One region of the Dietzia sp. MNB45 genome, then DNA from elsewhere that is predicted to be linked to it. Evidence: predicted binding sites of a transcription regulator. Region 1 holds the regulator's gene; each other region holds the start of a gene.
What was found. The regulator LexA, encoded in region 1, represses DNA repair genes until DNA is damaged. The targets are predictions, from matches to a motif close to CGAACANNTGTTCG.

Region 1 (9,713 bases):
GGTACCGGGGACGCCGCCTTCGCGGTGTCGGCATCCGGCCCCGAGGCCAGGTTCACGCGCGATCGCCGCGACGCCGCCGTCGCGATCCTGCGTGCGGCCGTGGCCGGGCTCGTCCCCTGATCTCGCGTCCGGCGAGCACGCCCGCCCGCCGGACGCCATCGGGCCGGGCGCAGGACGCCCGCGGCCGTGAGGGCGGAGAATCCGCCACCCCCGCCCGGAACCGGCCCCACTGGCGCGGGATCGGAGGTCGGGCGGACGTGGCGGATTCTGCGGGTCGGCCGGCGCCGGTCTAGCCCGCGTTGGCGGCCTTGAACTCGCGACGACGGCGATGCAGGATCGGCTCGGTGTAGCCCGACGGCTGCTTGGTGCCCTCGAGGATCAGTTCCCGGGCCGCCTGCCAGGCGATGGACTTCTCGAAGTCCGGTGCCATGTTCCGGTAGGCGTCGTCGCCGGCGTTCTGCTTGTCGACGATCTCGGCCATCCGGCGCAGCGAGTCCTCGACGTCGTCGGCGGTGATGATGTCGTGGCGGATCCAGTTGGCCAGCATCTGCGAGGAGATCCGCAGGGTGGCGCGGTCCTCCATGAGGTTGACGTCGTGGATGTCCGGCACCTTCGAGACGCCGATGCCCTGCTCGACCCACCGCACGACGTAGCCGAGGATGGTCTGGCAGGAGTTGTCGACCTCTTCCTTCTTCTCCTCGTCCGTCCAGTCCGTGGACGGGGCCAGCGGGACGGTGAGGATGTCGTCGACACTCGCGCGGGCACCCCCGGCGAGCAGCTCTTCCTGCCGGGTCATGACGTTGACCCGGTGGTAGTGGGTGGCGTGCAGCGTGGCGCCGGTCGGCGAGGGCACCCACGCGGTGTTGGCGCCGGCCTCGGGCTGGCCGATCTTCTCGGCGAGCATCTCGGCCATGAGGTCGGTCTTGGCCCACATGCCCTTGCCGATCTGGGCACGGCCACGCAGGCCACACGCCAGACCCGTGTCGACGTTGAAGTCCTCGTAGGCGTTCATCCACCGGGCGCCCTTCATCTCGCCCTTGCGGATCATCGGCCCGGCCTCCATGGAGGTGTGGATCTCGTCGCCGGTCCGGTCGAGGAAGCCGGTGTTGATGAACACGACTCGTTCGGTGGCCTCGGCGATGCAGGCGGCGAGGTTGACCGAGGTGCGACGCTCCTCATCCATGATGCCCACCTTGAGGGTGTTCTCGGGCAGCCCGAGGAGCTTCTCGACACGACCGAACAGCTCGGTGGTGAACGCGACCTCCTCCGGCCCGTGCTGCTTGGGCTTCACGATGTAGATCGACCCGTGTCGGCTGTTCCGGCGCTCGTTGCCCTCGGCGATCCCGTGCATGCCGGCGAGCGAGGTGACCAGTGCGTCGAGGATGCCCTCGGGCATCTCGTTGCCGTCCGCGTCGAGCACGGCCGGGTTGGTCATCAGGTGGCCGACGTTACGCACGAACAGCATCGAGCGGCCGTGGAGACGGACCTCACCCGAACCGTCGGGCGCGGTGAAGACCCGGTCGTCGTTGAGGACACGGGTGAAGGTCTTGTCGCCCTTGGTGATCTCCTCGGACAGGTCTCCCTTCATGAGCCCCAGCCAGTTGCTGTAGCCCTGGGTCTTGTCCTCGGCGTCGACGGCGGCGACCGAGTCCTCGAAATCCATGATGGTGGAGACGGCGGACTCCAGGACGACGTCCTTGACGCCGGCGCCGTCGGTCGAGCCGATGGGGGAGTCCGGGTCGATCTGGATCTCGATGTGCAGACCGTTGTTGCACAGCAGGACCGAGGACGGGCTCGAGGGCTCGCCGAGGTAGCCCACGAACTTCTCCGGGGCCGCCAACCGGGTGCTCGACCCGTCGGACACGGTCACCTGCAGGCCTCCGTCGACCACGGCGTAGGCCGTGGAGCCCACGTGGCTGCCCGACGCCAGCGGTGCGGCGTCGTCGAGGAACTCACGGGCCCAGTCGATGACCTTGTCGCCGCGGACCTTGTTGTACCCCGAGCCCTGCTCGGCGCCGTCGGACTCCGGGATCGCATCGGTGCCGTAGAGGGCGTCGTAGAGCGAACCCCAGCGGGCGTTACCCGCGTTGATCGCGAACCGGGCGTTCATGACCGGCACGACGAGCTGCGGGCCGGCGACCGTGGCGATCTCCGCGTCGACGTTCTCGGTCGTGACGGAGACGGACTCGGGCTCGGGAACCAGGTACCCGATCTCCTGCAGGAACGCCTTGTAGACGCCCGGGTCGATCGGCGCCGGGTTCTCGTGATGCCAGGCGTCGATCTGGGACTGCAACCGGTCGCGGGTGTCGAGCAGTTCGCGATTGCGGGGGGCCAGCTCGGTGAAGATCTCGGAGGCGCCCGCCCAGAACGCGTCGGGATCGACCCCGGTGCCCGGGATCGCCTGGGAGTTGACGAAGTCGTACAGGACCTCGTCGACCTGGATTCCGCCGACAGTGATGCGTTCGGACATCGATGCTCTCCTGGAGGTAGGGGACCGTTCTCCAAGTCGACTCTAGTGGGCGTACCGTCCGGCATCATCCGACATTTCCACAGTGCGGAACGGTCCCCGCCGGCGAGTACGATTTCGCCATGACTTCGACGCGCCAGGCCTCGCAGCCCGACGGTATCGCCTTCCTCAAGGGCCACGGCACCCTCAACGACTTCGTGATCCTCCCGGACGATCAGGCCGACCTGGACCTCGACGTGTACCTCGTACGAGCACTGTGCGATCGGCGTGGCGGAATCGGCGCCGACGGAGTCCTGCGGATCGCGACCGCCGGAGCCCTCGTCGACCGCGGCGTGCTCGCGACCCTGCCGCCCGGCGTGGACGGTGCGGACTGGTTCATGGACTACCGCAACGCCGATGGTTCCATCGCGGAGATGTGCGGCAACGGGGTCCGGGTCTTCGCCCACGCCCTCGTCGCGACCGGGAGAGCGGAGGCCGGCTCGATCCCGGTGGGCACGCGGTCAGGGGCCCGCCCCGCCGAGGTCCTCTCACACTCGGGTGTTGACGCGGTGGTGCGGGTGGACATGGGGGAGCCGCGTCTGCTGGGTCTGTCCTCGGCGGAGGTCGGTGGCCGGACCTTCGCGGGACTCGCCGTCGACATGGGCAATCCGCACCTCGCCTGTGTGGTCCCCGATCTGGACGCCGCGGGCCTCGCCGGGCTGCCGGTGCAGGAGGCCCCGGTGTATGACCGGGACTTCTTCCCCGACGGCGTCAACATCGAGATCGCCACCCCGATGGTGGACGGTCGGGTCTCCATGCGGGTCCACGAGCGGGGATCAGGGGAGACCATGTCCTGCGGAACCGGAATCGTCGCGACCGCGGTCGCCGCGCTGGCCGACTCGGGGGAGGCGACGGGCGACGTCGTCGTGGTGGTCCCCGGCGGCGAGGTGGAGGTCTCACTCACCGAGGCCGGGTCCTCGCTCACCGGGCCGTCCACACTCGTCGCCCGCGGTCATTACCACCGTGGTCGGTAGCACACCGTCTCGCACGGGACACCGGGGGCCCGGTGTGAGAAGATGAACCCGAATGACTACTGATCACACGGCCGCTGACCGGCCGACACGCGACCTCGATCCGTCCATCGGTGATTTCCAGCTCGAGGAGAGATCCTCGATGCGCCGGGTGGCGGGGCTCTCCACCGAACTCCAGGACGTCAACGACGCCGAGTACCGCCAGCTCCGACTCGAACGGGTCGTGCTCGTCGGTGTCTGGACCGAAGGGTCCGCCGCGCAGGCGGACGCCGCGATGGCCGAGCTCGCCCAGCTCGCCGAGACCGCGGGATCGGAGGTGTGCGACGCGCTCATCCAGCGGCGTGACAAGCCCGATGCCGCCACCTACATCGGGTCGGGCAAGGTCAGCGTCCTCAAGGACGTGATCGCCGCGACCGGCGCGGACACCGTCATCTGCGACGGCGAACTCACCCCTGGACAGTTGCTCGCGCTGGAGAAGGCGGTCAACGTGAAGGTCATCGACCGTACCGCGCTGATCCTCGACATCTTCGCACAGCACGCCACCAGCCGTGAGGGCAAGGCCCAGGTGACCCTCGCCCAGATGGAGTACATGCTCCCCCGTCTGCGTGGGTGGGGCGAGTCGCTGTCCCGCCAGGCGGGCGGTCGTGCCGGGAGCAACGGCGGCGTCGGTCTTCGTGGCCCCGGTGAGACCAAGATCGAAACCGACCGGCGTCGGATCCGCGAGCGGATGGCCCGTCTGCGCCGGGACATCAAGGGGATGAAGCAGGCCCGGGACACCAAACGGCACCGACGGCGTACCACTCCGGTGCCGTCCATCGCCATCGCCGGCTACACGAACGCCGGGAAGTCGAGCCTGCTCAACAGGATCACCGGAGCCGGCGTCCTGGTTCAGAACGCCCTGTTCGCCACACTCGACCCGACGACGCGCAAGGCCGAGTTGCCTGACGGCAGAGCAGTCGTCTTCACGGACACCGTGGGATTCGTCCGACACCTGCCGACCCAGTTGGTCGAGGCGTTCAGGTCCACACTGGAAGAGGTCGTCGACTCCGAGTTGCTCCTCCACGTCGTGGATGGTTCGGACGCCTTCCCGCTCCGCCAGATCGAGGCGGTGCGCAAGGTGATCAACGAGGTGGTCGAGGAGCAGAACGCGGAGCGGCCTCGGGAACTCCTGGTGATCAACAAGATCGACGCCGCGGATCCCGTGGTCCTCACCGAGTTGCACCACGCGCTGCCCGACGCCGTGTTCGTCTCGGCGGTCACCGGGCAGGGTGTCGACGAACTCCTCGAGCGAATCACGCAGATCGTCGCCTCCGGGGACACCGAGGTGACCCTGTCCGTCCCGTACTCCCGCGGGGACGTGGTGTCGCGGGTCCACGCCGAGGGCGCGGTGGTCGAGGAGGAACACACCCAGGACGGAACCCGGCTGGTGGTCCGCCTGCCCGCGTCCGTGGCCGGCGAACTGGACGAGTTCGCCGCCCGCGGTCCACATGACGGCGCCGCCTGACCCCTTCGGGGACGGGCGGCGCGTCGTTCGAACCGGGACTTAGAGTTTCCGGAACACTGTCACGACCTTGCCGAGGATCGTCGCGTGCTCGCCCGGAATCGGGCTGAACGACGGATTGTGGGGCAGCAACCAGACTCCGCTCGAGTCGTTCCGGAAAGTCTTGACCGTCGCCTCCCCGTCGATCATGGCGGCGACGATCTCCCCGTTGTCCGCGACGTTCTGCCGCCTGACCACCACGTAGTCGCCATCGCAGATGGCGGCGTCGATCATCGACTCGCCCACGACCTTGAGCATGAACAGATCACCTGATCCGACGAGGTCCGACGGCAGGGGGAAGATCTCCTCGACGGCTTGCTCCGCGAGGATGGGCCCGCCCGCCGCGATCCGGCCGAGCACGGGGACGTAAACGGGTTCGACCGCGCCGCCCGGACGCTGGGGCTCCGGAGCAGGTGACCGACGGCCCCGTGACTTCTGCCCCGGGACACCGTGGACGTCGACCGCCCGCGGCTTGTGCGGATCCCGCGTCAGGAAGCCCTTCTTCTCCAGCGTGCGGAGTTGATGCGCCACCGACGACGTGGACTGCAAGCCGACCGCGTCCCCGATCTCGCGGATGCTCGGCGGATAACCACGCTCCTTGACGGTGTCGTGAATGTGGAGCAGAACGCTCTTCTGTCGGTCCGTCAGTGACTCGAAATCGGGCTTCGGCATCTCGTGTGGTCCCTTCGGCGAATGGATGTTCGACGTTGTGATCTGTCTACACCCTAGTGCCAAGGACTGCGGCGCGCCACACAGGTGTTCGAAGAAATTCCTCGGTGGATCGTGACTGTGTCGGAGTCGCGTGATACAACTCTAGGGGAGTTCGGATTCGAACAGATGTACTGAGAAACACATACAGGTGTGCGAATCCACATCGCACACCGTATCGAGTAGGGAGCCACCATGACCGTTGTCGCGCTTGAGTCCCACACACGTCCGGCCGCGCGGTGGACCGAGGTCTGCCCCGACGACCATCGTGGACGGGTCGCGCACCTCGACCGGCCCGGTGACGCGTCAGTGCGGTCCACCCGTGCGCCGCGACGCACCCTGGCCCGACCGGAGGGCAGTCGGCCCGCCGTCACGTCCTCGCGTGCGGAGAATCTCGTCCGGCCGCGGGTGGCCGCCCGTCCGGCCGCCGTCACGTCGGTCGCCCCGGGTCGCCGTGTGCTCGTGCGCCCGGTCTCCACGGACCGCGTGCGGGCGTGCCACGTCGAGGCACCGCTGTCCACCGGGGTCGTCGACGACGTGCCGGCCTGGGCACTACTGGCGTGCGGGATCGCATTCGGCGTGATCATGCTTCTCGCAGTGGCCTTCCTCGGTGGACCCGCCTACGCGTGACCGGGCAGCGGGCCTCCTAGAATGGACCGTGGGCGGTGGTCTACCGCCCCCGCGTTCCGTCAGGCACGATCCGGGACGCGTGAACTCCGGTCGACGAAGGGCCCCACGGGAATGTACTGCCCGACATGCCACCACGAGGACTCCCGGGTAATCGACTCACGATCCGTCGACGAGGGTCAGGCGATCCGGCGTCGACGGGAGTGCCCCCGGTGCGGACACCGGTTCACGACGCTCGAGACACCTCTGCTGACGGTTCTCAAGCGTAACGGGGTGACCGAGGCGTTCAGTCGGGACAAGGTCGTCCGAGGTGTCCGCCGCGCGTGCCAGGGACGATCGGTTGACGAGGACGCTCTGCGTCGCCTCGCCCAACAGGTCGAGGACGCTGTGCGATCCGGCGGTGCGTCCGAGGTTCCCGCCCACGAGATCGGGCTCGCCATCCTGGGCCCTCTGCAGGATCTGGACGAGGTCGCTTACCTGCGGTTCGCGTCCGTGTACAAGCAGTTCAGCTCGGCCGACGACTTCGAACGCGAGATCATCGCCCTCCGGGAGCGCCGCACGAGCCGCTGACCACTCGGCGTCATCGGGACGACCGCGGGGCGAGCGCAGACGCCACCGCCTTGTCGATCCGCTCTGCCGATACCGGCCGTGCGGTACCCAGTGACTGCGCGAACAACCCCACCCGGTACTCGGCGAGCATCCACCGCAGGTCCCGGCACACCCGTGCGCCACCCGGCCGCCGTCGCAGCGCGGCGCACGCCTCCTCGACGATCGACTCGGAGCGGTTCAGCTTCGCCGTGAGTTTGCCGTGCCGCGCGGGTGACTTCTCCGCGAGGTCCAACCGGAGGCCGACCGCCCGCACATGTCGCTCCAGATGTGGAAGCACATCCGAGGGATGGCGGGCGAGGAATCCGCGCCCGACGAGGAAGTCCAGTGAAGGACGGACCTCGTCGGCGACATCTGCCGGCGCCTCCGCCAGACGGCCCGACACGGACTGGGCGGCCATCAGCGCGGGAACCGCCGACGAGATCGCGGACGCCACCGCACCGGGGACCTCCGCCCGCGCAGTGGCCTGGAGTTCGTGGAACTCCGCGACCGTGAGAACCGGTGCGCCCTTTCGCCGGGCGATGATCCGCCCACTCGCAGCGAGCGATGCGTCCGACACCAGGGATTCCATCCCGCCGTGCGGGTACTGGGTGAGCGCGAGTCGCTGCTGGACCGGACGGCCGCGCAGAATCGATGCCGCGGAGACCAGGCCGCCCGAGACCAGCGTGAGCACCGCCGACGCCTGGGTGGATCGACGCTCGTCCTCCGTGGCGCACGCCACGAGGTGAATTCCGTCCCCACCGACACGCAGGGCGGGGTAGACGGTCACCTCGACACCGTCCACCGAGCCGGTGACCGACTGCGGGAGGTCGCCGATGGTGTCGGATGTCCACTCCCGGTAGGGCCCCTTGTCGGGTACCAGACGGGCGTTGAGGGTCGCCCGTACCCTGTCCACCAACCGGGTCCTCAACTGCGCGAGATCCGTTCCGGCGGCCACGACCTCGTCCCCGTCGACCACCTCGAAACGCATCCGGAGATGGCCCGGTAGCTGGTTCTGATCGAAGTCACGCGGGTCGACCGAGGTACCGATCCGAGCAGACAGCGCCCGCGCGAGCGCGACGGACAGCGGGGCGGACCGGGGCGAGACGTCTCCTGCCAACAGCGACGCGAACTCCGCGGGCGGAGAACACAGTCGACGCAGATACTTGGGCAGCGTGCGGAGCATTTCCGTATAGAGCTCCTCCCGCAGCCCCGGCACCAGCCATTCGAATCCGGCGGTGGTGACCGAGGACAGCTGCGGCAGCGGGATGCGCACCGTGATCCCGTCGGTGGTGACGCCCGGATCGAACGCGTACCGCAGTTCGAAATTCCGATCTCCCTGACGCCAGAAAGGCGGGAAATCGGCGGCATCGGGCACCGCCTCGGAGGTGCGTATGTCCTCGGGGGTGAGACGGAGGGACTCCTGGTCGCGATGACCACGCTTCTTCCACCAGGACTCCAGATGCCGGCCGGAGGTGATGTCCTCGGGCAAGCGGTCGAGATAGAAGGCCACCAATGCCTCGTCGTCGATCACCAGATCCCGACGGCGGCTCCGCGTCTCCAGTTCACGGGCCTGCTCCACGGCCTCGGCGTTCTCGCGGATGACCGAGACCCGGGTATCTAGGCGTCCTTCCACGATTCCGTGGCGGACGAGCATCTCGCGGGCGAGCGGGGCGTCGACCCTGGAGAGCAGGATCCGCCGCGCCTCCACCACGGTCAATCCCAGCAGCAGGACCTTCTCATACGCCATCGCCGCACCCTGGGCGTCCGACCAGTGCGGTTCGGAGTACTGGGTGCGGGTGAGGTGACCCCCGAGTTGTTCGATCCACCCCGGATCGATCCGGGCGACATCACGCGCCCACAACCGGGACGTCTCGACGAGCTCGGATGCCATCACCCAGCGGGGAGGCTTCCTGGACAGGTCCGACCCGGGGAACACCTGGAACCGGATGCCGCGAGTGCCCCGGAACTCGCGGGTCTCCTCGTCCCGCATACCGACATTGGTGAGCAGACCGGTCAGGACCGCCTTGTGGAGGTCGTCCTCCGCAGCGTGTCCGGACGCGGGATGCCACCCTCGTTCACGGCACATGCTCCGCAGCTGGGAGTTGAGGTCCTGCCACTCTCGGATGCGTAGCCAGTGCAGATACTCCGCCTTGCACATCTTTCGGAAGGCGCTGCCGGACAGCTCACGGCGCTGCTCGGTGATGTACCTCCACAGATTGAGATATCCGAGGAAGTCGGAGGTCTTGTCCGCGAAGCGGCGGTGCAGCAGGTCCGCCTTGTCCCGCTCCTCCGCGGGACGCTCGCGGACGTCCTGCACCGTCAGAGCGGCGACCACCACCAGCACGTCCGACAGCGAACCGTTGCGGTGGCCCTCGACCACCATCCGGGCGAGTCGGGGATCGAGGGGGAGTGCCGCCATGTCACGGCCCACCTCGGTCAGGTGAGGGCGCTCGTCGTCGTCGACCCTGACCGCCCCGAGTTCGGAGAGCAGGGTGAGCCCGTCCCGGACGGCCTTGCGGTCCGGGGGTTCCACGAACGGGAAGTCGTCGACGGGGCCCAGGTCCAGATCCGCCATCGACAGGATCACCGAGGCGAGGTTCGTGCGCAGGATCTCCGGGTCGGTGAACTCCGGTCGCGAGTCGAAGTCCTCCTCGGAGTAGAGGCGGATACAGATCCCGTCGGCGACGCGGCCGCAGCGTCCCGCGCGCTGCGCGGCGGAGGCCTGAGACACCGGTTCGATGGGCAGTCGCTGCACCTTCGTCCGGGTGGAGTA
Region 2 (9,713 bases), 580 kb from region 1:
GGCGGCGACTCCAACATCCTCACCCACGTCGACCGCACCGCACGTGCCATCGCCGGCCCGACCGGCCACCTCACAAACACCAACCGCATGCTCAACTCCACCTGGCACCCGCTCGGCGGCGCCGTCATGGGACAGGTCTGCGACCTCGACGGCCGCGTCCTGGGCCAGCGCGGGCTGTACGTCGTCGACGGCGCGCTCATCCCCGGCACGACCGCCGCGTGCAACCCGTCGCTGACCATCGCCGCGATCGCCGAGCGCGCGCTGGACAGGATCGTGCGGCGGGACGTGGGCGCTGTCTTCTAGGGGCGCCGTCTTTTAGGCACGGCGTCCGGCGGCGTCCGGGATACTGGCGGGGTGCGCTCCCGCGACTCCATCCTCGACGCCACCCGAGCGGTCATCGGGCGCGCCGGTTTCGGGGGCGTCACGATCGCCGCGGTCGCCAAGCAGGCCGAGGTCAGCCGCCAGACCGTCTACTCCATCTTCGGCAGCCGCGAGGACCTGGTCTCGCAGGCCGTCTCCGAGCGACTCACCATGCTCACCGGCGCGTTCACCGATGTGCTCGACGCCGCGACAACGCCCCTCGAGCTGATCGTGGAGATCGTGGTCGTGGGCCGCCACTGCATCCTCGACGATCCCCTGCTGCGCGCGCTCACGCTCGGCGGCGGCTCGAACCCCATCTTCGACCCCGGCTCCGCCGAACGGGCCCGCCAGTACGCGGTCGAGCTCCTCGTCCCCGCCGCCGAGCGGTTCCCGCAACTGGCCGGCCGCCTGGATCTGGTCGCGGAGGTGGGCGTGCACGTGGGCTGGTCGGTGCTGTGCCTGGACTCGCCCGAGGCCCGCTCCGACGACGACCTCCGCACCTTCCTCACCACCTGGCTGGCGCCGCTGCTGGAGACGTCCGGGACGTGAGCGACGTACTCGTCCTGTGGGACCTCGACCTCACCCTCCTCGACCCGGCCGGCTTCGGCACCCGCATGATCACCCCGGCGCTCGCCGACCTCCTCGGCCGCGACCCCGTCATGGGCGCGTCCTTCGCCGGACGGACCGACCGCGCGATCCTTACCGATCTCCTCGAGATCAACGGGATAGGTGTCGACGACGACGAGGTGGTCCTCTCCCTCATGGACGCCGTGGCCCGGCGCTGCGAAACGTTCGGGGACGATCTCCTGGCCGGTGGTGGCGGTCCCCTGCCCGGCGCCCACGAGGCTGTCGCCGCCCTGGCCGCGGACCCGCGACTGCACCAGGGGATCGTCACGGGCAACATGCGGCGGACGGCGCTGCTCAAGCTGCGGCTCTGTGGCTTCGACGGGCTGCCCGACCCCGGACTCGGCGCGTTCGGTGATCACCACGCGGACCGCGCCCACCTCGTCCGCGACGCCCTCGCCGCCGCCCGGGCCCGCGGTGTGGACGTGCCCCCCGGGCGGTCGGTGGTCGTGGGCGATCACGTGCACGATGTCCGCGGGGCGCGCGCCGCGGGTGCCGTCTGCGTAGCTGTCGCCACCGGCAGGGTTTCCGCCGACGACCTCCGCGCCGCCGGCGCCCACGCCGTCCTGCCGGATCTCACAGATCCCGGCGCCCTGCTGGCCGCGATCCACGCCACCGTCTGAACCGCGGTGCCGTCCGACCTGCGGTGCCGTCTGACCTGCGGTGCCCTGGACGGGGCATCCAGGGCACCGCAGGTCACGAGGCTGCAGACGCCGCCCGGGCCCGCGGGCTGCCGGTGTCCATCGAGCACCCGGGCGCGGTGGCGCCGTACCGCCATGCCTCACCTACGCCGCCGCGCTGCTGCCTGCCGTCAACCCCTCCGACTGCACCGCAGTCCCGTCTGAACCGCAGCGCCGTCTGACCTGCGGCGCCCCGAACGGGGCATCCAGGGCACCGCAGGTCACGACCGCGCCAGCCACTTCTCCCAACCATGTCGTACCTCGAACATACAGTCGAACCATGAGCGCAACAGACACCGCCCACTCGCAGTTCGTGGTCCCTCCGGGATTCACGACGGTCCCGACCCCCGCCACCGACGTCGTCGTGCCTGAGGCCTTCAACCAATGGGACCCCGGGCAGCGACGCGGTTATCTCGCGCAGCGGGCGATCAACGCTGCCGAAGGCCGCACTGTGGCCTATGCGTACGACTGCGTATCCAGGTCAACCCAGAACGACCAGCGGCGCGATCCCCTGGACACGGCGGCGACCACGGTGAGCGCCTCGATGGCTTTGTCCCGCCGCGGGGCATTTCGGCTGGTGGCCACCGCCATAGAACTGACCGAGCGGCTGCCTCTCACCGCGACACTGCTGACGACTGGGTGGATCGGAGTCGACGCGGCCCACGCCATCGCCGAGGAGACCGCCCTGGTGGAGGACCGTCTCATGCCGGAACTCGACCGCCGCATCAGCGAGGGACTCGCACCGACGAGGCGCCGAACCCACCCTCCCAGGATCGGGCCACTGCGCAAGATGCTCAGCAAGCACGTCGCGAGCTGCGACCCCGTGGGAGCGGACGCCCGCGCACAACAGGCTCGGCGAGAGCAGAACGTGAAGATGACGCCGGTCACCGGCGATCTCGCGCTGCTCACCGCGACCCTCTCAGCCGTCGACGGCCTGGAGATCACCGAGCGGATCGAAGCCCTGGTCCGCACCGCCGCAACAGACGACCCCCGGTCGATCGGGCAACTCAGGGCCGCCGGCCTCCTCGCCCTGAGCCGCGGCTGGACCTGTCTGCCCACACCCGACGGAGACCACCCCACGAACCCGGACGCGATGGCCGCAGCCCGCCGGGTCGTGATCCACGCCTACGACGACGGGGACGCGGACTTCCGGGGCCTGTTCGTGGCAGGTTACGGCCCCGTCAGTCGCTTCACGTCCGATGAACTGCAGCGATTCGCCAGGCGCAGACTCGACGCGATCGACACGCTCGCGGACCCGGACAGTGAGGCCTCCCGCCGGTACAGCCCCTCGGAGGCACTGGCCCGCTTCTGTCGGGGTCGCGACGGCACCTGCGTTTTCCCCGGCTGCCAGACCCCGGCGGACAAGACGGACCTCGACCACATCATCCCCTTCGACCACGACGATCCCCAACGCGGCGGATACACCACCAGCGACGACCTCGGCAGCATCTGCCGCACCCACCACCGCCTCAAGACCGATGGCATCTGGGCCTACTACCGGAGCACTGACGGGGACTACGTGTGGATACATGGTCCGAACCATCCCGACAAGGACCCCGGGACACGCGTCATCACCACCCCCACCGGCCCATTGGCGGAGTTCGGCGCACCGCGACACCCCGAACGCTCCCGGCTACAGAAGGAGGCCGCCGAAGCCGGCAGAACCGGAGACGGCATACCCGGATCGCAGCGCCAACCGCACACCCGGCACCGTCGCGCCTCCGAACGGAGGTACCTGCGCGCTCAGGCGGAACAGCGACTCCACGCTGCAGAGCGCGAACCGGGGTCGCAGTCGGCTGCCTAGGTCGGCCGGCCGGGCGACTCAACCCTCGATTTGCTCGCCCAGTTCCATCCAGCGCTCCTCGAGCGTGTCCTTCTCCGCGGAGACGTCCTTGAGCTCGCGGTCCAGGGCGGCCAGCTTCTCAGTGTCCATCGCCCCTGCCGAGACATCGGCCATGGCCTTGTGGAGCTCGGCCTCGCGCTTGTCGAGCTTGCCCATCTGCCGCTCGATCTTCGACATCTCCTTGGTGAGCGCCCGCTCCTCGGCGGCGGAGAGGGCGGGAGCCGTGGCACTACCACCCGCGGCACCGGCCCCAGAGCCGCCAGCCGAAGCAGACGCGGCGCCCGGCGTGGAGCGCGACACCTTGCCCGAGTCGCCCGCCGCCCCGGCGAGGCGACGGCGCTCGAGGTATTCGTCGATGCCGCGCGGGAGGTTGGTGAGCTGGCCGTCGCCGAACAGCGCCCACACCGAGTCACAGATGCGCTCGACGAGGTAGCGGTCGTGCGAGATGACGACCATCGTGCCGGGCCAGCCGTCGAGCAGGTCCTCGAGTTGGCGCAGCGTGTCGATGTCGAGGTCGTTGGTGGGCTCGTCGAGCAGCAGGACGTTGGGCTCGGCCATGAGCACGCGCGTGAGCTGCAGGCGCCGCCGCTCGCCGCCGGACAGGTCGCCGACGGGCGTGCGCTGACGGGCCGGCGAGAAGCCCAGCCGCTCGGCCAACTGGGAGGCGGTGAGCTCGTCCTTGCCGAACGCCACCCGGGCGGCGACGTCCTCGATCGCCTCGAGCACCCGCTGATCCAGCGGCAGGTCGTCGAGTTCCTGACGCAGCCACCCGATCCGGATGGTCTTGCCCTCCTTGCGGCTACCCGCGGCGAGGGGGGCCTCACCGGCGAGCGCGCGCAGGAGCGTGGTCTTGCCGGAACCGTTGACGCCGACCAGGCCCACGCGCTCGCCGGGGGCCAGTCGCCAGGTGAGGTCGTCGACGAGGGTGCGGCCGTCGGGGGCATCGAGGCGCGCGTCCTCCAGCTCGATCACGACCTTGCCGAGGCGCCGCGCGGCGAAGCTCGACAACTGTAGCGAGTCGCGGGGCGGCGGCACGTCCTTGATGAGCGCCTCGGCCGCCTCGATGCGATAGCGCGGCTTGGACGTCCGCGCCGGGGCGCCGCGGCGCAGCCACGCGAGTTCCTTGCGCATGAGGTTCTGACGACGCGACTCGGTGGCCGCGGCCTGGCGGTCGCGCTCGGCGCGCGCGAACACCCAGTCGTTGTAGCCACCCTCGTACTGCTCGACGTGGCCGTCGACCACCTCCCAGGTGTGGGTGGCGATCGTGTCGAGGAACCACCGGTCGTGGGTGACGACGACGAGCGCACTCGATCGCGCGACCAGGTGGTCCGCCAACCACTGGACCCCCTCGACGTCGAGGTGGTTGGTCGGCTCGTCCAACACGAGCAGGTCCAAATCCTGCACGAGGGCCGCGGCGAGCGACACCCGGCGCCGCTCACCGCCGGACAGATCCGCGACGGGCGTGTCCAGTCCCAGGTCGTGGATGCCGATGCCGTCGAGCACCGCGCGGACGCGGGCGTCACCGGCCCACTCGTGGACCGCCAGGCCGAGCCTGCCGACCACGGCCTGGCCCACGGTGTCGGCGGCGAGCTCGGTGCGCTGCGTGACCACGGCGATCCGCAGACCGCTGACCTGTGAGACGCGCCCGGAGTCGGGCTCGGCCACGCCGGTGAGGATCTCCAGCAGGGTGGTCTTGCCGCCCCCGTTGAGGCCGACGACGCCGATGCGGTCGCCGGCGTTGACGCCCAGTGAGACGTTGTCGAGCACCTGCCGGATCCCGAAGGAGACCGAGCACTGCTCGAGGTTGATGAGGTTGGTGGGGGCCATCTCTACTTTCCTGTGGGGTCGTCGACGATGTGCGCACCGCCGACCGGGCCGCGGGTCACGCGGACCTCGCGGGCGACACTGTGCTCGCTGATCTCGGCGGCGACGGCGATCGCGTGGTCACGGTCGGTGCAGAAGAACAGGCAGGTGGGGCCGGAGCCGGAGACCATGCCGTGCAGGGCCCCGGCCTCCCGGCCGACGCGCAGGGTCCGGCGGAGGGCGGGCATGAGCGAGAGGGCTGCGGCCTCCATGTCGTTGGCGAGCAGCCCGGCCACGGCGGCGGGATCGTCGCCGGCGAGAGCCGCCACGAGCGGGTCGACCCCGCCCGCGCGCGGCAGGCCCCGCTCGGGATCAGCCGGGTCGCGCCCGGGATCAGCAGGGTCGCGCTCGGCGCGCAGCCGGTCGAACTCGGCGAACACCGTCGGGGTGGACAGTCCCCCGTCGGCCAGGGCCACCACGATGTGCTGCTCGGCACGGGCGTGCAGAAGCGTCGCGAGCTTCTCGCCGCGCCCGGTACCCAGCGCCGTGCCGCCGCGGATGCAGAAGGGCACGTCGCTGCCCAGCCTCGCGGCCCGCTCCTCCAGCGCCGCCCGGCCGAGTCCCAGACCGAGCAGCCGGTCCGTGGCCACGAGCGCGGCGGCGGCGTCCGCGCTGCCGCCGGCCATCCCGCCGGCCACGGGGACGCCCTTGTGGATCCGGATGGCGATCCGGGCGTCCGATCCCGCCTCCTCGCGGAGCAGGTCGACGGCCCGGGCGGCGAGATTGGTCCGATCGGTCGGCACCTGCGGGGCCCCGGGCCCGGTGACGACGACCTCGCTGTCGTCGTCGGCGTCGTCCAGCGACACGGTGACCCGCTCCCACAGGTCCACGGCCCGGTACACGGTGAGCAGGTCGTGGTAACCGTCGCCGCGGACGTCACCGACGCCGAGGTGGAGGTTGATCTTGGCGGGGGCGACGGCCGTCACGGCGCGCGCGCCGGCGGGGGTGGAGGCGTCGCGGGGCATGACCACCAGCCTACGGCTCCCGGTGCGCCGGTCCGATCCCGAGCCGCACCGCCGCCTCGGCGATCCGGACGAAGTCGGCGGTGGTGAGTTGTTCACCGCGGGCCTTGGGGTCGACGTCGGCCTCGGTCAGCGCGAGTTCGGCGTTCGCGCCGGAGCCCGCCCACCCGGAAAGGGCGGCGCGCAGGGTCTTGCGACGCTGGGCGAACGCGGCGTCGGCCACCGCGAACACCCGTTTCCGGTGTGCCTCGCCCAGGTCCCACGGGGCCTCGGGGTAGGCGTCGATCCGCACCAGGCCCGACTCGACGTTGGGGACGGGCCAGAAGACGTTGCGGCCGACGGTGCCGGTGCGGCGGACGGTGCCGAAGAACCCGGCCTTGACGCTGGGCACCCCGTAGACGCGGGAGCCGGGGGCGGCGGCGAGGCGATCGGCCACCTCGAGCTGCACCATCACCAGCGCGGTGCGCAGGGTCGGCACCTCGGCGAGCATGTGCAGCAGCACGGGCACGGAGACGTTGTAGGGCAGGTTGGCCACCAGCGCGGTCGGCGGCGGGACCCCCGGGCCGCCCAGGTCGGCGCCGGAGACCGCGAGCGCGTCGGCGCCCACGACGGTCAGTGCGTCGGCGAGCTGCGGGGCCCGCTCGGCCACGGTCCGGGGCAGGCGCGTGGCCAGCACGGGGTCGATCTCCACGGCCACCACGTGGCCGGCGGCGTCGAGCAGCGGCAGGGTCAGCGACCCGAGGCCCGGCCCGACCTCAATCACCGTGTCGTCTCGGCCCACGCCGGAGGCGGTGACGATCTTGCGGACCGTATTGGCGTCGTGGACGAAGTTCTGTCCAAGGGTCTTGGTGGGCTTGATGCCCAGTTCCTCCGCGAGCGCGCGCACCTCCTGCGGGCCGAGAGGGTCGGCCTGCCCGCGGAAGGTCGCGTCCGGGCCGGTCAGCGCAGACCCAGCTTGGAGGTGCAGGCGGGCCAGGCGCCCCAGCCCTGCGAGGCCCGGACCTTCTCGGCGATCGCGATCTGCTGCTCACGTGTGGCGAGGTGCGCGCTGGGCGCGTACTGGCCGCCGCCGTGGCCGGTCCAGGTGCCGGCGGCGAACTGCAGCCCGCCGGAGTACCCGTTGCCGGTGTTGATGCTCCAGTTCCCGCCCGACTCGCACTGGGCGATCGAGTCCCACACGCCGCCGTTCGAGACGGCCGGCGCGGCGGGCTTGGGCTTGGTGCCCACGCGGACGACGGCGGGGCGGGCCTCGGTGAGGACCTTCTCCGCGCCGCGGGCGCGCTCGGTCTCGACACCGTTGACGCGGGTGATTGTGTAAACGACCTCGCGCTCGCCGGGGGCACCGGGATCGACGACCGTGCGCTCGCCCTCGGTGGCCTCGGGGTCCTCGGTGGTCTGTTCGGGGGCCTCGAACTGCTCGACCGCGGTCTCCTCGGCGACGGCCACGCGGGTGATGGTGACCTCGGTGCCGGGCTCGACGGGGGCGTCCGGGGCCGGGGTGACAGTGTCCAGCGGGCCGAGGGTGATGCCGGCGCGCTCGAGGAACTGCCCGACCGTCTCACCGGGTGAGGCCATCGGGGTGGCGGGGCCGCCGTGGTCGGACAGCAGCGCCTCGCGCGGGGTCACCACGGAGACGGTGGTGCCGTCGAGCGGGACGTCCGCGTCGATGCGTGGGCTGACGTAGCTGCGGGGCGGGACGTCGTCGCGCTCGGCCACGAGGTCGGCGACGGTGGTGGCGGTGGTCCACACCTGCTCGCTGCGACCGTCGACCTCGACGGTGACGGGCCGGGCGCGCAGCAGGGTGACGGTGTCGCCGTCGTCGATGCGGTCGCCGGGCGCGATCACCACGTCCCGGTCGTCGACGCTGTAGCCGGCGTCGGCGAGCGCGGCGTGGACGTCGGAGCTGAAGGTCACCAATTCGACCTGCTCGCCGTCGACCTCGAGGGTGTACTGCGTGCGCTGGTCGAGCGCCGCCACCCCGCCCACCACGAGGGTGGTGAGCATCCCGGCGACGGACAGCCGCAGCATGGTGGAGCGGGACTCGTGGAGTCGCTTGACGGGGGCGAGCATGCCCCGGGTCGCGGTGGGTCGGGCGCCCGTGGGGGTGTCGGTCCGTGCGTCGTCAACCACTTGTCGGTTCTCTCCTCGGGTAGCTCCGCGAACTGCCGTACAGCCGTTCGCGTTTCATCACGATAGCGTAACGAGCGGACAGCGCCGGGGCAACGTGACCCTCGTGACATGCGGGAACGAGTCGACGACGACGAGGTATTCAGGTCACGTTTCGTTACATTCGCCACTCAGCCCTCACGAGTACCACGCGCCACACCGGTCGTCGGCCCGGGCGGGCCCGCCCGTCAGACGGTCAGGCCGAACACGGCGCGGGCGGTGTCGGCGACCTCCGACACGAAGTCCTCCGGCGTCTGCCCCCGGACCTCCGCGATCGCCCGGGCGGTGTAACCCACCAGGCCGGGCTCGTTGCGGGCGCCCCGGAACGGCTCGGGAGCCATGTACGGGGCGTCGGTCTCCACGAGCAGCTGCCCGGCCGGGGCCAGGCGGGCCGCCTCGCGCAGGTGGTCGTTGGCCTTGAACGTGACGTTGCCGGTGAACGACAGCACGTACCCGCGGTCCAGCGCCTCCCGCGCCACCTCCAGCGGCGAGGAGAAGCAGTGGAGCATCACGTGCGGGATGCCCGAGCCCGGGCCGGCGACCTCCGCGAGCACACGCAGCAGGTCGTCATCGGCCTCGCGATTGTGGATCATCAGGCATTTGCCCAGCTCGGCGGCGAGCCCGGCGTGCCAGCGCAGCGACTCCTCCTGCTCGGCCGGGTCGGCGCAGCCGTCCATCTTTCCCACCCAGTAGTGGTCGAGGCCGGTCTCCCCGACCGCGACGACCCGCGGATGGGCGGCGAGTTCGCGCAGTCGCGCCCGCACCTGCTCGCCGCGCTCGGGGTCGGTGATCTCGGCGGCCCGGGTGGGGTGCACGGCCACGGCGGCGTACACCCGCTCGTCAGCTTCGGCGGCGGCCACGACGGCCTCGGACTCGGCCAGGTCGTCACCCACCGTGACCAGGGCCGCGACCCCGGCGAGCGCGGCGCGGTCTGCGGCGGCGCGCACCTCGTCGGCGGTGCGGTGTCCGCAGGAGTAGAGGTGCGTGTGTGCGTCGACGAGCCCGGGTAGCGACTCGGGCAGGACGGGAGTGGGGCGGGGCTTGCGCTTACCCATACGGTCGCCTCAGTCCTCCTGCTGGATGGGCGCCCAGCTCGGCCCGGTCTCGGCCAACTCGGGGTCGACCTTGGCGAACAGCGGGCTGGGCTTGGCCAGCGGGGTGCCCGGGGTGATCTCGGTGCGCGCCCACCGCGCCTGCTCGGCGGCGTAGTCACCC
Region 3 (9,713 bases), 420 kb from region 1:
TCGGCGAGGTAGGTCTCCAACGCCACCAGCAGCGCGTTCTCCCCGAGCGGAGTGGCCATCACCATCTTCTCGGTGTCCCCGTCCGGGGTGACCTCCTCGGTGTACGGCCTCGTCAGTGCGACCTCCTTCTCCCACGGCGAGTCGGAGGTCAGCCCACCCACGACCACATCGAGGTCACCGCGGGCCATCGCCATTGCCAGTTCGCTCTCCGCGCCCGGCGTCCACTCGACGTCCGCAGCGTGGGCTCCGGCGAAGCCGGTGACGAGGTCGACCTCCCGACCGGCGACGCGGCCGTCGTCGTATACCTCGGTCCACGGTGGGTTCTCCGACACGCCCACCCGGAGCACGCCGTCGGTGATGCGCGCGAGGCTGCCGTCGGTGTCCTTGGGTATGGGTCCGCCGCATGCGGCCGCGAGGGTGGTGACGGCGGAGGTGAGAACAACGGCGACGACGCTGCGGGCGGTCGTCGACACCGGGCTGCGGGACGGACGACGCACGACGAGATGGCTTCGGACCTGCACGATTCCCCCTCCGCGTGGAGCAGTTCAGGATGAGAGTTCCACCAGGACGCCGGGGATCTCGGCCAGCAGTTCGCGGGCGAGGAAGCCGGTCGCACCGATCCGGGCGGACAATCGTTCCCCTGCCCGCCCGTGGCTGTGGGTCGCCCACGCGGCGGCCTGGGCGGGTTCGGCGCCCCGGGCGAGCAGCCCGCCGATGAGCCCGGCCTTGACGTCACCCGACCCCGAGATCCCCAGCCCGAACGAACCGGTCTCGTCCCGCCAGAGTCGGCCGTCCGGGGCGGCGATCCACGAGGTCGCGGTGCCGGTCACCACCACGGCCCCCGCGCGCTCGGCCAGCGCGACGGCGTGTCCAGGGGTATCGGCCTCCACGTCCTCCTCCGGCACGTCGAGGGTCCGGGCGAGTTCCTTGGGGTTGGGGCTGAGGACCGCGCGACCATCGAGGTGGGCGAGCCCGCCGGGGTTCTCGGTGACGTAGGCCATCCCCAGTGCGTCCAGCACGAGGGTGGTGTCCAGCCGGAGCACGACGTCCGAGAGCAAGTCCACCGCTGCGACCTTCTCGCAGATCCCGGGGCCGAGCACCACGGCGTCACACCCCTCGGCGAGCTCGACGATCGTGTCCGCCCCCGCGGCGGTGAGTTCACCGGCGTCGTCCTCGGGCAGACCGATCGATTTCGACTCGGGGATGTGGATCGCCAGCGACGACGACACCGACCCGGCGGTCGCGATCTGTAGTTTGCCGGCCCCGCACCGCAGCGTCGCCTCGGCGGCCAGCAGCACAGCGCCCGGGGTGGACCTGCTGCCACCGACGACCAGCACCCGCCCGCGGCCCTCCTTTCCACCACCGGGGGAGGGGAGCGCCCAGTCCCGCAGCGCATGGTGCGTGAGGACCGACTCGCTGCTCACCTCGCCGCTCATCTCGCCGCCTCCTCGTTCCCTGAAGGCGACTCCCGCGTGGTGGGCGCATGGCCGCGCTCCACGGCCGTCGTGTCGGCATAGCTATGCAGCTCGAGCCCCGCGCTGCCGGGGTGGTGCCCCACCGATTCGTGCCGCCCCGGGCGGTGCTGCCTCGGTGCGAGCTGCCGCTGGCGATAGATCGTCACCGAGCAGTTGGGCAGCGGGTCCTCGCGGTCGACCCGGAGGACCTCCTCTTCGGCCAACTGCTCCAAGGCAACCCGGAAACACATGATCACGGCCTGGTGGCTGAAGACGCAGACCCGCTCGCCCGCGTACTGCTGCCGGAGGTCCGTCAGCAGGTACCGCACGCGCAGCAACACGTCGGTCCAGCTCTCACCACCCGGCGGGCGGTAGTAGAACTTGCCGATCCGGTCCCGTCGCTCGGCCTCCTCCGGGTACCGCTGCCGGATGCCCCGGCCGGTGAACCCGTCGAGGATCCCCAGGTCGCGCTCCCGAAGTCGCTCGTCGGTGAGCAGCCTGGTGCCACCTGCCCGACCGCCCGACGCGCTGCCGCCGGCCGCCTCGAGCGCAGCCGTGGCCGTGTCCGCCGCACGGCGATAGGGCGAGGTCAGCCACACCGTCGGCCGGGCGTCCTCGGGCAATCCGCCGAGCCAGGCGCCCACTGCCCGAGCCTGTCCCACTCCCGACTCCGACAGCGGGGTGTCGGCATCACGGTGGTCCAGTTCGAGACGATGGGCGCCGGCGGCACGGGCGTTGTCGTTGGCGACATTGCCCACGCTCTGACCGTGGCGGACCAGGAGGAGTCCGGCGAGTTCCGTCACGGCTCGAGGACCACCTTCACGGCGCCGTCCTCCTTCTTCTGGAACATCTCGTACGCGCGGGGCGCATCGGCCAGCGGGAGCCGGTGGGTGGCGAAGTCGTCGACGCCCAGCGGATCGTCGTCGGTGAGCAGCGGCATGATCTCCGGAACCCAGCGCTTGACGTTGGCCTGGCCCATCTTCAGGGTGATCTGCTTGTCGAACAACGTCAGCATCGGAATGGGATCGGCGGTGCCTCCGTACACGCCCGAGAGCGAGATGGCCCCACCGCGGCGCACGATGTCGATCGCCCCGTAGAACGCCCCGAGGCGGTCCACCCCGGCGTGCTCCATCATCTTCTTGCCGAAGAACTTCGGCATCAGACCGACGGCGGCGTGCGCAGCGCTGGCGATCGGCGAGCCATGCGCCTCCATCCCCACCGCGTCGATCACGGAATCGGGCCCGCGGCCGTCGGTCATGTCGCGGATCGCATCGCCGATCTCGCCGGGAACGTCGGTCGGATCGAGGACCTCCACCCCCCGGTGGGCCTGACGGGCCCGGCGCTCGGCCACCGGGTCCACGCCGATCACACGGTGACCACGGTGGGCGGCGATCCGCGCGGCCATGTCCCCGATGGGCCCGAGGCCCAGTACGACGACCGTGCCGCCGTCGGGGATCTCGGCGTACTCGACGGCCTGCCACGCGGTGGGAAGGACGTCGGACAGGTAGAGGTAGCGGTCATCGGAGTGCTCGTGCGGCACCTTGATGTGGGTGTTCTGGGCCTGCGGCACGCGCAGGTACTCGGCCTGACCGCCGGAGACGCTGCCGTACAACTCCGAATAGCCGAACAGCGCGGCGCCCATACCCTGGTCTCGGACCTGGGTGGTCTCACACTGGGTGTTCAGGCCCTTGTCGCACATGTAGCAGTGGCCGCAGGAGATCTGGAAGGGCATCACCACGCGGTCCCCGGGCTTGAGCCCGGTCACCTCGGCGCCGACCTCCTCGACGATTCCCATGGGCTCGTGGCCGAGGATGTCGCCCTCGTTCATGAAAGGACCCAGCACCTCGTACAGGTGTAGATCCGATCCGCAGATGTTGGTGCTCGTGATCTTGACGATCGCGTCGGTGGGCTCCTGGATCTTCGGATCAGGAACGTCCTCGACCCGGACGTCGCGCTTGCCGTGCCAGGTGACTGCCTTCATGCGCGGGGCTCCTCTCTGGTCGTGCCATGCGCGTTCACGCATGCCTCCGACGGTAGTAACGGAGGGCAGCGTCCGCATCCGGTAACCGGGGGCCGCGGGTCGCAGGACGCTCAGGACAGCGCAGTGTCGTCGGGACATCATCGCGTTCGGGAGACCGTCGGCGAACCGGGGCTCTCGCTTCGCGATACCGGATAAAGTGATCGTCATTCAGATCGGATCGGTCGGTTACCCGACCCCGTCGCTGGTGGTGACCATGAGTAGTCCGCCCAACGGACCCGGCTGGGGCAACGAGGGGTGGGGGCACGCCTCGTACGGAGAGCCTCCGCAGGATGCGCGTCGCTCTCCGGTGGTCTGGGCGCTCGGCGCGCTCATCGTCGTGTTGCTGATCGCCCTCGCAGGCACTGTCGGGTACCTGCTCGCGTCCGACGACGACCAGCCGGGCGCGGCTTTCGCACCCACGACGACCCCCTCCGAAGCGTGGACGACGAGGCAGGGCGCCCCCTCGGCCTCGACAGGGAACGGCACGCGCGCAGGAGTGGCGGGGGTGGGGCCGTGCGACCCGGACGAGATCGCGGCAGAAGCGGGTATCACCCGCCGGGATGTGAACATCGATCGGTGCCTGGGCGACTGGGCTCTCGCTCATGTGGACGTTCCGGCCGGCGAACCGGCCGGGGACACGCAGTACATCCTCGGTCGCGCCGACGGAACCTGGGGTCGCTATACCGGCATTCCTTCGGGGATCTGCTCGGATGATGCGGAGGGTGACGGGATGCCCGCCGAACTGGCCGCGTTCCTGAACGAGTGCCCGCGATCTGAGGGCGCGGCGGGGGATCTGGGCCTGGCCACACCGATGTCGAGGCCGGCCTGCGATGGCCGGGGAATCGTGGTCCTGTATTCGGCTGTCACGCCGGGGGCCTACTCGGAGGAGATCTCTTCCGCGCTGTCGAGGCACCCGGGGGCGTCCTACCTCCGTACCGACATGGCGTGCCCGTCCCTGCGTTCTCGCGATGAGAATGGCAATGTCATCTACGCGGTCTACCGGCCGTCGGGGTACACGCGTGGGGAATTGTGCAGCGATGTGCGAGCGGTGGGTCCGCCCGCGTACGGCCGGTGGCTGGACACCACGAGCGACCCGACCGAGCTCGTCACCTGCTGACCCGGAGGTCGGCCGGGTCGGAGACGGGGTCAACGAATGAGCAGCGGAATGTGTTGTTCATCAGTGGTGTTGGCCCCGTGGTGGCCGAGCAGGGATGACTCCATCTTCTCGAGCTGTGTACGCGCGAGAATCACTCCTCCGGCGGCGATGCCGATGACGTCGCCCAGACGATCGGCGTGGTCTCGGTCGGGTCCGAAGAGGTGCTCGTCGAGTGCCTGCTCGCGACTGATCACCCGGGCTCGCCCGGCCAACTCTGATCGCCACGTGTCCAGGACATCGTCGGCCGATCCCGGTCGCGCGTAGACGTGTCGCACTCGGGGCTCGCCGGCAACGGTCTCGACGTCGGCGAGCAGCGTCGGCGTCGCGTCTATGTCGACAACGGTTTCAGCAGTGACCATCCCGTGGTCTGCCGTCAAGATGAGCCTGCAGTCGCGGGGCAGGTCAGTCGCGAGGTCCGCGACGCACCTGTCCACTGCGCGCAGGGACTGCAGCCACTCGGGAGACCCTGGCCCGTGGACATGGCCGATGAGATCGAGGTCGCCGAAGTAGGCGTAAGCGAACCGTCGAGCGCGAGATGGCTGACTGAAGGTGTCGAGTATTCCCTGGCGGACTTCGTCAAGGGTGCTCGCCGCCCGATAGTCGCCCCCCGCCCGGAACGCTGCGCGGGTCAGTCCCGACTCGCGGAAATCCTCTCGCATGACGTAGGTGACATCGACCCCGTCAGCGGCAAGCAGCTCTAGAAGGCTCGGCTGTTGTTGAACCTGTCGGGGCGGGAAGCGATCCATCGCCGAGGGGCCGCTCGACGATTCGACCGTCCACCGCAATGGATTGAACGACGCTGGCGGACCGCCGGACTCGCCGGAGATCCGGAAGCTGTATCCCACGATGCCGTGTTTGGAACACGGGGCACCCACCGCGAGGCTGGTCAGGCTGGTCGCAGTTGTCGAGGGAAAACCTGCGGAAATCATGCGGCTGGTCATCGCGGCGAGGGTGGGGGCCTCCTCGGCGTGCTGGCGGATGAGCTCCGCACCAAGCCCGTCGATGAGTACGAGTACTGCGTCCCGAGCCGGCGGTAAGTGCAGGGGGTTGCGTAGGTCAAGCCCCAGGGCCGCAGCAACTGACGGCATGACGTCGGCTAGTGAACCGTCAGACGGGTTGGCGGGGATCGCGCTCATCTCCTCACCATCCCCCAAAGACCCGCTCGGAGTGGGGGAAATCCGTGCCCCCAGGAGGTTCGGTTCACTCGGTGCGGCCCTCGTGGTGTCAGAAGGGTGATGGGTCGATGAGTTCGTCGAGGCGTTCGTGGAGTAGGGCGCGGATGCCTTTTTCGATGTCGCTGTGGTGGGGTTTGTTTCGGGCCCACCAGCGGCTGGCGCTCTCGGGGGTGGCGCTGGCGGGGGTGGCTTTCTCGGGCGTGGTGTCCTCGGCCGCGCCGGTGCTGGAACCGGCGCCGCCTGTGCTCGTGCCGTTCCCGGTGCCCGTCCCGGTCCCGGGGGCGGGTGGGGCGGGGTCGTAGGTGCGGGCGCGTTCGGTGTTGCGGCGTTCGGCGTTGCGGCGTTCGGTGCGGTGGCGGGAGGCGCGGCGCGACCAGAACGTCGGCTCGGCGTCGGCCTTCTCGTCACCGGTGGGCCCGGGGCTGCGGCGTTGTTGCCGGGTCCACGCCTCGGTCTCGGCGCGGGCCTGTTCGCGCCGGTATTCGGCGAGCGGGCCGGAGGGCCGGGTGAGCATGGTGGTGCCGTCCGGGGTGCGCACCAGCAGGGTGCCGTCGGGCTGCAGTTCGTAGATCCAGTCGGAGAAGGTCTTGAACCGGTGGTGCCGGCGGCACATTGCGGCGAGGTTGGCCTCGATGGTGTGCCCGCCCCGTTGGGGGTCGGCGTGATCGAACGGCACCACATGGTCCAGATCGCAGGCCTCGGCGGGGATCGCGCAGCCGGGGTGGCGGCAGGTGCCGTCGCGTAGCCGGATCCGGCGGGCCAACTGGGCGCCGGGCCGGTATTTCAGGGCGGCGCGGGCGTCGTCGGCGGCGCCGATGCGCGGGTCGATGGGTTCGAAGGTGGCTCCGTCGCTGGTGGCGAGCATGTCCAGCAGGGCCTGCAGGGCGGCCTGGCCGGTGCGGGTGAACTCCACCCGGGCGCCGCCGGCGTCGCGGGCGGTGTTGCCGGTGGCGATGACGGTGACCTTCGGCCGCAACGCCACCCCGGCACCCGGCGCGCCCGACCGGCCGGGGCGGGCCGCGGTGCCGGCCGGGGCGGCGTCGCCGCACACCAGAGACATCAGGGCGTCGGCGCGACGCTCGGCGATCGAGTAATCCTCGACCTCGCCAGCGCCATCACTGTCGGCCGCGCCGCCATCGCCGGCGTTGGCGGCGGCTTGGGCGTCGGCGTACTTGTGGTCTTTCACGCGTTGGTCGAGGGCCTCGGCCAGGACGGCCGCTTCCTCGGTGGCCAGGATCGCCGACACACTCGACATGCCGTCGACGCCCTTGTGGAACCGCACCCCGCGGGTGCGGGCCGCTTCCTGACGGCGCAGGCGGATCCCGTTCGCGTCGTAGCGGGCGATGATCGCATCGACGTTGCCGCGGATGGCTTTCTCGCCCATGCGCACCCCGCCCTCGATCGCGGCGAGATACTCCTCGACGACCCGCCGCTGCACCGCCTCGAGCACATCGACGTGGACGGTGGCCATCTGCGAGGCCAGGATCTTCGCGGCCTGCAGATCCAGCCGCCCCTGCGCCATCGCGGACAGGATCGCCGGATACCGCAGGTGCAGATCGAGGGCGAAGGTGATCATCCGTTCGGCCCGGCCCGTCGAGATCGCCATCGCCGACACCACGTACCCGGCCGCGACATCGATCGGATCGAGCACCGCATGCCCGGGCCGACACTCACCCGCGCCCGCCCCGGACTCCTCCCGACGCTGGCATTCGACAAACAACTCGTAACAGGCCACGAACCGGCGCGCCGCCGCACGATTCTCGCCCATCCACCCCTCCCGCGCCGCCGCCCGCAACCCCGACAACGACACGGGCGCCGCGGAACCGGAGCCGCCACCGGACGAGGGCGAGCCACCGGACGAGGAGGGGCCATCGGACGGGGATGGGGACGGGCCACCGGTCGCGGCGTCTGCGTTACCGCCCATGTGCCCCACCCCCTGACCGTCCGGCTACCTGGTGTCGAATCTGTGTTCTACGATACGCACACGCATTCGAACAGGCAAGGGTTTTTTCCGCTTCTGGCCTATCCATTGAATCGCAATCACCGATCGCCCATTTCAGCGAAATGTATGATCCACTCTTCTTGATTGCTTGGGGTGGATGCCCCGTAGACCCAAACTCGGAGGCGTTCCATGACCAAGACCATCACCTGTGCCGGAGCCGTGGCCGCCGCGCTCCTCGTCTTCTCTACGGGGGCCGCCGCCGCCCAGACTTCGGAAGCCACCGGCTCCGACTCCCTCCCGGGAGCATTGGAGACCGAGGGGGGCTATCTCGGCGAGGCTGGCGAGCTGCTGCCCGGTTCCGTTACAGGTTCTCTGCCCGGTTACGCCTCCGGACCGCTGGGTTCCACCGCCACCCTCGTGTGCAATCTCGGTTCGGCGGCCGGCGCTGCCGCCAACCTGATGGGCGTGCCGTTGCAGGTTCCGGTGGGAGTCATCTGCATGGTCCTCAACCCGGTCGCCGAGTCGGCGGATGCGCTGCTCGAGGGAGACGTCCAGGGTTCCGTCGGCGCGGTGGTGTCCGGTGTGCCGCTGGTCGGCGCGTCGCTCGAGGATCAGATTGACACCGGGTCCGCCACCGAGTCGGTGGAGGGGTCCGTGGGTGATCGACTGGGTTCTGTCTCCGAGGCCGCGCTGACTCCGGAGAACTGAGGCGGCTTCCGCGCCCCGCGCCCCGCGCCCCGCGCCCGGACTCCAACCCCAAGGCCCTGGCTAAGGGGCGGGGTCGATCCGGGTGGTGGGCGTCGGCCTACCTAACGCTGCTGGCGCCCGAAGGCGTGCGGTTCGACGGGCTGCTGCGCCAGGGGTAGGCCGGACACCACGAGTCGGTAGGACTCGGTGACCAGCTCGGAAACCATGTCCGCGGTCAGCGTGCCGCCGGGGTGCAGCGAGATCCAATGCCGCTTGTTCATGTGGTACCCGGGCGTGATGTCGGCGTGCGCATCGCGCAGGGCCATCGAGTCCGACGGCAGTGCCTTGAGGATCACCTGACGCTCGCCGTTGACGACCGCGTGGAACATGAACATCTTCCCGCGGACCTTGAACACATCGAAGTCCGGCCCGAACGGGAACTCCAGAGTCGACGCGGGCAGTTCGCGGGCGCGCATCGCCGCGCACTTCTGGAGTTCCCGTCCGTTCATGCCGTCGACGCTACCGTCGCCGGCTCCGCGCCCGGCTCTGCGCCCGGGCGGGGGGGACGCTGCGGTTCGCCCGGCGTGTCGTCGTCCCGGGCCAGCCGGGAGACGAGCGGGTTGGCGAGCGTCCCCGCGAACTGCAATGACCCGGCCTGATCGGTCAGGTCGACCATCTGCCGCGTATTACGCAACTGCAGGCGGTTGAGGCACGAGTGCTTGAACCGCGGAGCGAACAGCGCCTCCCAGGTGGAACGGTGCACCTCGCCGTCGTGCACCCGGCCGTCGTAGTCCCCGCCGTCGTGGTCCTCGCCGTTGTAGTCCCCGCCGTTGTTCCCCTCGCCGCCGCGACCGCCGCCGGGAGCCAGGGTCTCCAGGCACTGCCGCGTCTCGTCCCAGAACTGATCCGCCTCGAGCACCCCGGCGACGTCGAGGATCGAGGCGAGGTGGCGCAGCACCCCGTCCATGACGTCGGTGTGGACGCTCAGTGCGGCTGTCTCCGCGTCCACCACGTGGCGGATCCGCTCGAGCCCAGAGGGCAGAGGCCGGTCACGCACCACGGCGACCTCCTCGCCGATGTCCTTGAACAGCGCCCGGCGCACGGTGTGGTCGGGGCCCATCACCACGATCACATTCTCACCGTGCGGCATGAAGACCAGCCCGTGCACGAGCAGGCACCTCGCGACGGGCAGCACGTAGGCGTCGAGCAGCGCCCGGAGCCAGGTGCGGGCGTCCAGGCCCGACCGCTCGAGGTGCTCGACGGCGAGGGACCGCCCGTG

Region 2: a site for LexA is predicted at 1,927-1,940, ahead of AB5G72_RS11970 (DUF222 domain-containing protein). Genes of this name have one in related genera too.
Region 3: a site for LexA is predicted at 7,765-7,778, ahead of AB5G72_RS07290 (DUF222 domain-containing protein). Genes of this name have one in related genera too.

What each region holds. Positions count from the first base shown of each region.
Region 1 is NZ_CP163397.1:1,920,961-1,930,673, reverse strand. It holds gene AB5G72_RS09260 (IclR family transcriptional regulator) at 1-120, shown strand, start outside; gene AB5G72_RS09255 (malate synthase G) at 290-2,470, opposite strand; gene dapF (diaminopimelate epimerase) at 2,590-3,480, shown strand; gene hflX (GTPase HflX) at 3,533-4,981, shown strand; gene lexA (transcriptional repressor LexA) at 5,021-5,731, opposite strand; gene AB5G72_RS09235 (hypothetical protein) at 5,921-6,355, shown strand; gene nrdR (transcriptional regulator NrdR) at 6,467-6,922, shown strand; gene hrpA (ATP-dependent RNA helicase HrpA) at 6,933-9,713, opposite strand, start outside.
Region 2 is NZ_CP163397.1:2,498,822-2,508,534, forward strand. It holds partial or broken gene AB5G72_RS11955 (GMC oxidoreductase) at 1-303, shown strand, start outside; gene AB5G72_RS11960 (TetR/AcrR family transcriptional regulator) at 355-909, shown strand; gene AB5G72_RS11965 (HAD hydrolase-like protein) at 906-1,607, shown strand; gene AB5G72_RS11970 (DUF222 domain-containing protein) at 1,945-3,468, shown strand; gene AB5G72_RS11975 (ABC-F family ATP-binding cassette domain-containing protein) at 3,487-5,334, opposite strand; gene AB5G72_RS11980 (4-(cytidine 5'-diphospho)-2-C-methyl-D-erythritol kinase) at 5,337-6,335, opposite strand; gene rsmA (16S rRNA (adenine(1518)-N(6)/adenine(1519)-N(6))-dimethyltransferase RsmA) at 6,346-7,275, opposite strand; gene AB5G72_RS11990 (resuscitation-promoting factor) at 7,272-8,462, opposite strand; gene AB5G72_RS11995 (TatD family hydrolase) at 8,687-9,553, opposite strand; gene metG (methionine--tRNA ligase) at 9,563-9,713, opposite strand, start outside.
Region 3 is NZ_CP163397.1:1,501,909-1,511,621, forward strand. It holds gene AB5G72_RS07260 (transporter substrate-binding domain-containing protein) at 1-521, opposite strand, end outside; gene AB5G72_RS07265 (NAD(P)H-hydrate dehydratase) at 546-1,436, opposite strand; gene AB5G72_RS07270 (histidine phosphatase family protein) at 1,433-2,257, opposite strand; gene AB5G72_RS07275 (zinc-dependent alcohol dehydrogenase) at 2,254-3,435, opposite strand; gene AB5G72_RS07280 (hypothetical protein) at 3,632-4,591, shown strand; gene AB5G72_RS07285 (alkaline phosphatase family protein) at 4,621-5,766, opposite strand; gene AB5G72_RS07290 (DUF222 domain-containing protein) at 5,855-7,573, opposite strand; gene AB5G72_RS07295 (hypothetical protein) at 7,937-8,455, shown strand; gene AB5G72_RS07300 (MmcQ/YjbR family DNA-binding protein) at 8,557-8,943, opposite strand; gene AB5G72_RS07305 (GNAT family N-acetyltransferase) at 8,940-9,713, opposite strand, start outside.